2 regions of the Empedobacter falsenii genome follow, and region 1 is predicted to be linked to the other one. Evidence: riboswitches for the same ligand, from Rfam matches in the RefSeq annotation. Region 1 holds a riboswitch; the other holds the start of a gene.
What was found. A riboswitch is a leader RNA that binds a small molecule or an ion and turns the genes downstream of it on or off. The one in region 1 is predicted to bind cobalamin.
Positions count from the first base shown of each region.

Region 2: linked by a shared signal. The riboswitch ahead of metE (5-methyltetrahydropteroyltriglutamate--homocysteine S-methyltransferase) and the one ahead of FH779_RS00935 (TonB-dependent receptor plug domain-containing protein) in region 1 are both predicted to bind cobalamin.

Region 1 is NZ_CP040908.1:192,180-197,718, reverse strand. Features, by position in the region: gene FH779_RS00955 (inorganic diphosphatase) at 1-25, opposite strand, end outside; gene FH779_RS00950 (DUF5686 family protein) at 56-2,593, opposite strand; gene FH779_RS00945 (pyruvate dehydrogenase complex E1 component subunit beta) at 2,670-3,647, opposite strand; gene FH779_RS00940 (TM2 domain-containing protein) at 3,806-4,057, opposite strand; cobalamin riboswitch at 4,233-4,376, shown strand; gene FH779_RS00935 (TonB-dependent receptor plug domain-containing protein) at 4,411-5,539, shown strand, end outside.
Region 2 is NZ_CP040908.1:3,584,265-3,589,803, forward strand. Features, by position in the region: gene metE (5-methyltetrahydropteroyltriglutamate--homocysteine S-methyltransferase) at 1-1,617, opposite strand, end outside; cobalamin riboswitch at 1,706-1,841, opposite strand; gene FH779_RS16710 (Lrp/AsnC family transcriptional regulator) at 1,951-2,412, shown strand; gene FH779_RS16715 (DUF5074 domain-containing protein) at 2,467-4,020, opposite strand; gene FH779_RS16720 (DUF4465 domain-containing protein) at 4,095-4,952, opposite strand; gene FH779_RS16725 (PKD-like domain-containing protein) at 4,972-5,539, opposite strand, start outside.

The DNA.
Region 1 (5,539 bases):
TTTCGATGATTGCATCAAAAGTCATTGTAATATTCTTTTTTTTATTATTTATTTTCTAAAAATTCCAATCTAAACCGATTGTGATGCCAAATTTACGAACATCTGGCAAATTATTATAATTTCCGCGCCAATTAAAATCAACACGTATTGGTCTAATGTTTCCAAAACCAATGTTTTCGATTCCAAACCCGTATTCGTAGTATATTTGTTGATTTGGTGCAAAATATTGTATCGTCGAACGATTAATAGCTTTACTTTTCTCCGAAATGTCTCCGTAAGCCGCTCTCAAGAATCCTACTTCTCTTAATTTTAATTTTTTGATTAACGGAACTTTATTCAAAATCCAACCGTTAAAATGATGTTCCCAGTTCATCGTTACATATTCATCTGTTACAAATTCATAATAATCTAATTGTGAAAATGTACCATAAACTTGTCCGTAACTCTCATTTCCAGGTAACGCACTCATTAATGATAAAGGAACACCTTGAAATGTTTTTCCTGCTTCTACAGTTACCAATGATTTACCAAAAGATCCAATCAAAATTGGTTGTGTATATAAAAATTGTAATTTATCATATTCAAAATCTGAATTAATTACACCTTTCAATCCTTTTGTATAACGCAACATTAATGTTGGAGCAAGTGTTGTCATTTCGTAACGATCAATTCCATATTGCGAATATTTTGCACCTGGACGAGCAATTACCGAAACACTTACACTTGAATTTGTTAAAGTTTCTTTAATCTGACCATTTTTTTCATATCCAATCGAGAAATGTTCTGCATCTGCTGGTTTGATTAATTGATAATTTCCATCAACACGAAATGTTACATTTTTCCAAGGTTCAATCGATGCATACACATTTGTCAAATTATTATTACTCAAAAATGTATTATCTCCTTGATTGATGATTGATGACGAAGCAAAACTACGCGTCATAATTCCGTCAGAAGCCGTTAACGTTGCAGCCAATTGTTCTACATCACGTTTTGTTCCGATACCGACTTGAAAACGATTATATTTATTGAACATATAACGAAAATCTGCTCCATATTTGAATTTTTCATCTCGAAAACCATATGCCAAGAAACCTTGCGCACGCCACATATCATTTTGCGAAAAATATGTACGAGCTCCAGCTCTCAAACGGAAACCTTCGATTTGGTTGTATCCAAAAGACGAATATAAATTCCCGATATCAATTGCATTTCCGACATTGTAATATCCAGAACCAAAAATCTCGATTGCTTTCACAATATTATTGAATTTTGGTACTTTATTTAATTGTTCTAATGTTTCGTAAATCCCTTCTTGATCTTTTGTTAAAGCTTCAGGACGATTTTCTGCCCAAAACTGATTATCTTTTTCGTTAAGCGCAGCTTTTGCTGGATCTAATTTCTCGTAATAAAAAGCTTCGGGATGTGTTGTATCGAAATCGTAATTGTAATAATTCACCGTTTTATGCGCAAAAATTCCTTTCGCACTTTCCTTTTTACTCAACAACGACATATCCAACATCGCGTATTCTTTTTTCGGATAGAAAATAGAATCGTTTGGAATATCATATTCTAAATTCATGAAAATATTACGCACAAAATTCACATTCATTTCTTTCGTTGTCTCCATCACAACTTCTTTTACCGCATAGGCATCTTTCGAGATATATAATTCTCCTTTAAATGTCAATTCTCCTTCGCGACGCGGATAATATTTGATTCGATAAGATTCTATTCCATCTACATCAACTGTATCTTTCAATTCATAATCATAAACAGCGAAACCATCTGTAGCAATTGGACTCACAAATTTAATGTCTAAAATATTGACACGATTATCATAAATATCAATATCACGGAAAAGATTTTTTACCGTAGAAGCTACCACTTCATTTTTCTCGAAACCTGATGTTTTATTCGCAATTAATTCTCGACGCTCTTTTGTTGAAGGTTTATTAATTCCCGCAATATTGTAAATTGACTCATTCAAGAAAGCTGGTAAATATGTTTTTCCGTTGATAGAAGAAGTATCTACTTTCTCGAAAACAAACTCCATTCCTTTAAAAATCTTACGTTTCATAAAAGTTGAATCAATATTACTAATATCAAATTGCAACTTTTCGTATTCATCATATTGGTAATGTGGCGCTAATTTTAGCCCATTTTTCTTTTTACGCTTCCATACTTCACGCAAAATAGCATAAGCTGGATTTTCTTTCTTTTTAAGACGTTTTTTCTTTGCCGAAACAACCGCAGTTTGTAAATCTACTGTTCCATCATCTTCTTCGGAAGTATTATCTTCTGCTAAAAATAATTGAGCAATAAAATTATAATCAATTTTATTTTCGATTACATAATCAGAAGTTTCGTATCCATTTTTTGATACGACAATTTTATTTGCATTCGAACTAGATTCGATATAAAAAGTACCATCAGAGTTTGATGTTGCACTTACTTTAAGTTCTGGTAAACGAATATCTGCGTAAGGAATAGGCTTCTGAGTTTCAGAATCGATGACCTTTCCTTGAATTTTTACTTGCGCGTGCACAGACGCTAGAACAACTATAAAAAAAGATGTTATATAACTTTTCATCAATAAGATCTGTTTAAAAAAATAAAGCCTAGCAAAATGTATGCTAGACTTTACAAATATAGTTTATAAATCTTAATTATTTATACATCACAGCTTTTACAGCTTCAACTACATCTTTTGCATTAGGAATCCAAGTCTCATACAAGTTTGGAGCATAAGGCGCTGATGTATCTTTTGTTGTGATACGTTTGATTGGTGCATCTAAATAATCGAATGCTTTTTGTTGAACCATATACGTAATTTCTGAAGCAACTGAAGCGAAAGGCCAAGCTTCTTCTAAAACTACTAAACGATTTGTTTTCTTAACAGATTTGAAAATTGTATCGTAATCTAATGGACGAACTGTACGTAAGTCGATTACTTCTACAGAAATTCCTTCTTTAGCTAATTCATCAGCAGCAATGTAAGCTTGCTTAATGATTTTCCCGAAAGAAACTAACGTTACATCTGTACCTTCACGTTTGATTTCTGCTTTACCAATTTCGATTGTGTATTCTTCATCTGGCATTTCCATTTTATCTCCATACATCTGTTCAGATTCCATGAAAATTACTGGATCGTTATCACGAATTGCAGATTTTAATAAACCTTTTGCATCATAAGGATTTGAAGGAACAATTACTTTAAGACCTGGTACATTTGCATACCAATTCTCAAAAGCTTGTGAGTGTGTTGCACCTAATTGTCCTGCAGAAGCAGTAGGTCCTCTAAATACAATTGGACAGTTGAATTGTCCTCCTGACATTTGATAAATTTTTGCAGCGTTATTGATAATTTGGTCAATAGACACTAATGAGAAGTTGAATGTCATGTATTCTACGATTGGGCGACATCCCGTCATTGTAGATCCAATTGCGATTCCAGAAAAACCAGCCTCTGCGATTGGCGCATCAATTACACGTTCTGCTCCAAATTCGTCTAACATTCCTTTCGAAGCTTTGTACGCTCCGTTGTATTCTGCTACTTCTTCTCCAATTAAAAATATAGATTCATCGCGACGCATTTCTTCACTCATTGCCTCTGCGATTACTTCTCTAAATGTTTTTATAGCCATTTTATGCGATTTCGTTCTTTATTATATTTTTTCCTAAAGCAAATGTAATAAAAAACTTGCGAATTATTTAAAACGAATTCATTCAATAAAAAAATCCCAAAATAACTTTAGATTATTTTGGGATCGAAAAATATTTAAAAAAGAATGTAATCTCTATTTTAGAACCAGCCTTTGTGACCTTTTACATAAGTTTCATCAAACTCTTCATCAGATTTTGTTAAATACATAATTCCTTCGATTAATCCAATAAGTCCTCCTGCTCCACATGTCACAAGACCAATAATTAATTGAATAACACCTTCTTTAGTGTAGCCTAAATAAAATTTGTGAACTCCTAAAGTTCCTAATACTATCGCTAAAATTCCGGCAATAAGTTTTTTCTCTGATTTGTACGGTTGATTGTTTTCCATAATTTTTAAAGTTTAACTAAATAATTGTTTTTGTTGGTTACAAATTTAATTTGTCCATCTTTCTTAAAAATCACTAGATATAATGATTTTGAATATTGTACAAATAAAATAAATCTGATCTTAATTTAAGGTTAACGATTTAACAATCTACTTTTTATAAAATCAATTGCTTTTCTTTACATTTGCATAAAATGGTGCTCAACGAGTGAGTTAAAAGGGAATTTGGTTCAATTCCAAAACTGTCCCCGCAACTGTAAATTCTAACATACTTTTTGTAAAAAGAATAAGTCAGGAAACCTGCCATTGCTAACAAATTAATAGAAAATGTTTTCGGAGGAAAAACAGATTTTAATATGAAAAAACTTTTTCTTTGTTTTAATCTTATCGCTGGAATTGCTTTTGCACAGACGGATACCATCAATTTGAAACCTTTGATTTTGAACGATGCTTTTCTTAAAAATCATTACAAATCTCAAAGTATTATCAAACTTAATGATAGTATTTTAGAGCAAAATCCTAATCAACTGACGCAAGTTTTACAAGAGCAAACGCCAATTTATTTTAAAGAAAATGGACGAGGAATGGTTTCTTCACCTTCGTTTCGAGGAACTTTAGCTTCGCACACAGCCGTAATTTGGAACGGAATTAATGTCAATTCGCAAACAACAGGACAAACGGATTTTAATTTATTTGCAAGTAATTCGTTTGACGGAATTTTAGTGAAACCAGGAGGCGGAAGTATTGCGTATGGAACAGGTTCTATCGGCGGTACAATTCATTTGTTGAATAAATTTGAGTATGACAAAGGTTTACAGCAAAAAATAAATTTAGGATACGGAAGTTACGATACATGGTCGGGAAAATATCAGTTGAAATATAGTACAGAAAAATTTAGTCCTTCAATCGATTACGAACGAAATCAATCTGATAATGATTATAAAATTCCGAATCACATGAAGAAGAATTTGAATGGAAAATATTATTTCAATACAATTAATGGAAATTTTGGTTATAAAATCGATCCTAAAAATGAATTGAAACTTTATTCGATGTTCAATTTTGGAAAGCGTGAATTTCCTTTGGTTGACATTGGTTCAACGCCTTCTGGATACGAAAATCAGGATTACCGTTTGATGACAGAATGGAATTTCAATCCAAATGAAAAGTGGCAATCGCAGTTAAAATTAGCTTATATCCGAGAAGAAAGCAATTATTTCAACAATATTCACAAATCTTATTCGGACGATTTACAGGTTGATAATTATATTTTAAAATATTATCTGAATCATCAAATCACGAATAATTTTGAACTTTCACTTTTATCGGAAGCTAATTATAATCAAGGAAGTGGAAATAATTTGACCAAAAGTGATCAAAATTCTATCAATTTTGCCTTAATCGCGAAGCATAAATTATCAGATGTTTTGGAATACGAAGCGAGTATTCGCCAAGATTTTTCTGATACATACCAAAATCCATTTA
Region 2 (5,539 bases), 350 kb from region 1:
ATCACCAAAAATAATCGGCGGTTTTACACAACGCGTTCCATAACTCTGAACCCAACCATTTTTAGAGAAGACAAATCCTGCTATTTTTTCACCAAAATATTCCACCATATCATTGCGTTCATATTCACCATGCACCAAAACATCAATGCCAATTTCCTCTTGCCATTCTATTGTACGCTTGGTTTCTTGTTTCAATAAAACATCATATTCTTCGGCAGATAATTCTCCTTTTTTATACTTCGCACGCCAACTTCTCACCTCTTGTGTTTGTGGAAAAGAGCCAATTGTCGTCGTAGGAAAAGGTGGAAGATTCAGCACATTTTGTTGCACAATTTTTCGCTGTTCAAAACTATTTGCACGATTATAATCTTCATCTTTTATAGCATTTACTCGTTCTTTAACTTGAGTTTGATGAATTAATTGAGAATTTTTTCTATTATTGATAGAGAATTGATTCGCTTCATATTGTTGAATCAATTTTTCGTCATTCGGGTTTGAAAAATAATTTTTTAAGAAAGCAACTTCTTCCAATTTTTGCTTCGCAAATGCAAACCAATCTTTGATTGTTGTTGGAAGATTTTTTTCATTTGTTTCTAAATCTAAATCACAAGGCGAATGTAATAATGAACAAGAGGTTGAAATAATAACACGTTTTTCTCCAATTTTGTTCACAACTTTTTCTATGGTTGAAAGTGATTTTTGAAAATCATTTTTCCAAATATTTCGACCATCAACTAAACCTAAAGAAAGTTTTAATTGAGAAGGAAATTGATTCAATATTTCATCAAGTTGATTTTCGTCTCGAACCAAATCAAGATGCAAAATATCAATTGGTAAATTGATTGCTAAAGCTGTATTATCTTTCAATCCATCAAAATAAGTTGCGACCTGAATTGTAAGTTGAGGAAATTCTTTTCTTATTTTTTTGTAAACTTCTCGATAAGCCGTTTTCGATTTTTCATCTAAATCTAAAGCTAAAAAAGGTTCGTCGAACTGAATTGTATTTGCTCCATGATTGATTAAATCTTGAATAATTTCAAAGTAAACTGGCAATAAATTCTGAATTAAATCAATTCGATCAAATCCTTCTTCTTTTTCTTTTCCTAATAATAAATAAGTAATTGGTCCAATTAAAACTGTTTTTGGATTAAAACCTTCTTTTTTTGCAGCGATAAATTCGTTTACGATAGAATTTGAGAAATATTTAAATTCTTGATTTTTTACAAATTCTGGAACGATATAATGGTAATTGGTATCAAACCATTTTGTCATTTCCATCGCTGTAATATCTAAATTATCTTTTTGAAAGCCTCTTGCCATCGCAAAATACAAGTCTAATTCGGTGTTCTTTTTATTTAGCGCAACCGTATTGAAACGCGCTGGAATTGCACCAACTGATAACGTAAAATCTAAAACTTGATCATAAAAAGAAAAGTCGTTACACGGAATTAAATCTATACCAGCAGCTTGTTGCAGCGCCCAATTTTGTTTGGTAATTGTACGGCTTGTTTGCAATAAAGCTTGTAGTTCAATTTTACCTGCCCAATAATTTTCGCAGGCTTTTTTTAGTTCACGGTTAGCGCCAATTCTTGGATAACCTAAAATTTGTGTTTGCATTTTGATTGTTTTTTTAATGTTCAAAAAACACAAACGCGAGTTGATAAATAGTAAACCTATTTTGACAGACAGACTTCAAATCGCGAAAGTATCATCTTTTGTTTCTATTGGTAATCTGACTTGTAATTTCCATTACTCACAGTTGCGCGACAGCTCGTGATTCTCACACGATTCCCCAATAATTTATTGTTTATTTCTTTACAAATGTAACAAGACAAAATAAACGATTGTAAAACTTGAAAAAATAAGATTATACCACTTAATATGATTAATTTTACAAAACAAAATACTTTAACAACGATAAAATATCGTATTGAAAAGAATATTATTTGGATGGAAACATTAGATCAAACCGATTTAGAATTATTAAGAATTCTACAAAAAGACTCAAAATTGACAGTAAAAGCCATTGCAGCTTTAGTTAATTTATCTCCTTCGCCCGTTTTTGAACGTATAAAAAGGTTGGAACAACAAGGTTATATCAAAAATTATAGAGCCGTTTTGGATGCCGAAAAACTAAACAAAGGCTTTATGGTTTTTTGCAGCATCAAGCTAAAACAACATGATCGCACAATTGGGAATAAACTTGTGGAAGATATTTTGTTGATTGATGAAGTGGTGGAATGTTATAATATTTCGGGCGAATATGATTTTATCTTAAAAGTGCAAGTTTTGGATATGAAACAATATCAAGATTTTGTTTTCAATAAATTGGGTGCTTTAGAAAGCATCGGAAGTACACACAGCTCTTTTGTGATGGCTGAAATAAAAAATACGTACGGAATCAATATTTAAAAAAAACAAAAGGTTGAGCAATGCTCAACCTTTTTTCCACAAATAAATAACACACTACTTTTTGATTACCTTGAAAGTAGAATTGTTAACTTTTATGATGTAAACACCTTTTGGTAAAGAGGAAACATCTAATTGATTTTTCCCTTTTTGAAGTGTTTTCTCTGTCATTTTAGTTCCTGTAATAGCGAAAATTTCGGCTTTTGAAGCTTCATTTGTTTCAATAAACAATACATTATTAACAGGATTTGGATAAACATTTACAGCAGATTTAGCTAAATCATTTGTACCTAAAACGGCTGATGAAATTGTGATGTTTTGTGAAACAACTTTTCCATTCGAATTAAAAGAAAGTTTGATTTTAGCTGTTCCATTTTTTAATGGATTAATCACTAATTCTTCCTTATCATTAATCGAAATTTCAGCTACTTCATTATTCTCGATGATTTCTAAATCTTTTACAATCGCTGCTGATAAATTATCAACATCCGAAACTTTATCTTTCAAATCAATTGTTGTTGCTGTGTTAATTTGATAAGTTGTCTCTAAATCATTGATAATTGGTGCCGCATTATCTGGAAAAACAGGCATTGAAGGAAACCAATAATACTCACTTAATTTCACCGACTCTTTAAGAGTTCCATTATCAAAAAATCTATGCACAAAATTAATTTGAGAATTAGTTCCCCAACCTGAACCAATAGTAGTTAATACTAGTTCGTTTGTCAACGGATCAATTCTTAAACCTGCTCCATAATATGTTTCCTTTGGTGTTGTATCTTGACCAGGAATCTCTATAAAACTTTCTTCAAATTTATTATTTGTTACATCGTATTTCACAACATTGATTCCTGATAAAAAATAAATAGTATTATCTTGTGTTGAAGAACAAAAAGTACCAGCATTCCAAGCAAAAGGAGCTGGAACTGTTTTCGTAGGAATAGCAATTTCTGAAGTTTCTAAAGTAGTAGGATTTATTTTGACTAATTTTTTAGATAAAGCTCCCCACACATTTCCATCTTTAGATTGAACTACAGAAATAAAACTTCCAGCAATCGTTTGTTTTATTTGATGTGTTTTTGGGTCGATAACTAAAATTCCTCCAGTACTTGAAACAGCAAAAACAAATTTAGATGTACGAATCATATTTCCTACTTGACCAACTTTAGAAGTTCCATCGATTATCGAACCAAGTTTCATATTTTCGATATCAAACAAATAAAGTCCACTTGAAGTTCCTACATATCCTGTTTTAGCATCAACCCCTACAAAACTTCTTCCATCACCACCAATTGTTTCGAAGCTGGCTTTTTTCTGTAATGTTTTCGAGTCAGCTACAACTAAACGATTTTCTTGTTTCGAAACAATGAAAAAATTATCGCCATATATTGTTCCATATTGAGAAGTTACACCAAATTCTTCACCAGGATTAACTGTTTTATAAACATTATAATCAACCGAATCATTTGCATTGATAAAATTAATTGCCCCATTTGCTTTACCAAACCAGTCTTCATTCACAATAAAAACGCCGTTTGTGTATTCTTTTGTTTGTGCAAAACTTGTTTGAATTGCAGCTATTGTAAAAATCGAAAGTAAAAATTTCTTCATGTATTGTTTTTTTAGAAATCCGAAACCATCATCCATGAATGACAGCCTCGGATAAAAATATTTAGAATGTTAGATTATTGTATTTTTTCTACTTTTAATTTATCCATTGTAAAGTATAATGCTGTGTTTGCTCCCCAATTTCCTACATCTGTAGTTTCTAAAAAGAACATTAAATATTTAACTTCTCCTAAAGCAGAAAGATCCACATCTTGCCAATTTGTTGAAATATTATTTATTCCATTTCTAAAATCAACAAAATAATGAGTTACAGGTTTTTCTGTAGTCAATTGTTTATTTGCTGAAACACCATAAATATGAATCGCGAAATAATCTCCTTTTACAAACTTTCTTGCATATGCATCACCATTCAAAATCCCATAATATGGCCACGGACTAATAGCTAACTTTACATTTTTTGCTTTGTATTTATTAGCTGTATCAGTAATTTCTACTACACTCGAAAATCTGTCAATCTTAACTTCTTCTCCATATTTCAAAACTTTCTCAGATGGTTTGTGATCAGCGAAAGAGACTAAAAATGGTGTTCCTTGTCCATCTGCACCACCTTTTGCCATTGTACCCCATTGATTATCTAACCAACCGCCTTCTTTATCTATTTGATCAGAATTGTCATTACTATTAGAAACCGTGAATCCCATCCATGTTAAATACTCTGGCCAAGCTGTATGTTTAAACTTGAAAATACCTGAAGTTAATTCAGCGTCTTCTGTATAAGTACCTTCCCAAATTTTTCCTCCGGCTGTAGCAGTTCCTTTTGTTAAATCAAACTTTGATAAATCTAAAGTTTCATATTTTTGTTGATCTACTAATTCAGTATTGTCGTCATCATTATTACAAGAAGTCAATAAAAAGATTGATGATGTAGCAAATAAGAAATTAAAGAATAATTTCTTTGTAAAATTAAAATTCATTTTATTTAGTTTTGTTATATTATAAATGCAAATCATAAGCACCTGCAACTTCTGTTGAGATTTCGCCTAACCAACCCGCTTCTTGATTTGTTGCTGTGTAAACTTTGATAAAATCGATTCCTAATAATTTAACAGGATTTCCATTTTTATCAACAGCCCAATCAATATCAATATTTGAATCTTCGCTGTTGTTTGGTGCATTATCAACATAACCATAAGCCAGTTGTTTACCAGTCCAAATACCATTATTTACAGTATAATTATTTGGTAATAATGTCCCTGTAAATTTTAGTTCATTTTGCCCAAACCACAATGGATAATATGATTGTTTATGATAAGAATTTTTAGTTTTATAACCTGAGTTTCCTTGATTATCAGACCATTTTATATACTCAATATCTGTTTGCCATCCAATAGTACCTTTTACAGGCGTTTTATTTTCGTCTGGCTTAGTATACGTTATAGTGTAATTTTTTATTGTATTTGGATTCGTGTACTCACTTCCTGCAATTTCGTACCATTCGTCGTCATCTGGTTTTCCATTTTTATTTTTATCATATGCAACCATCACAATTCCAGGTTCAGAA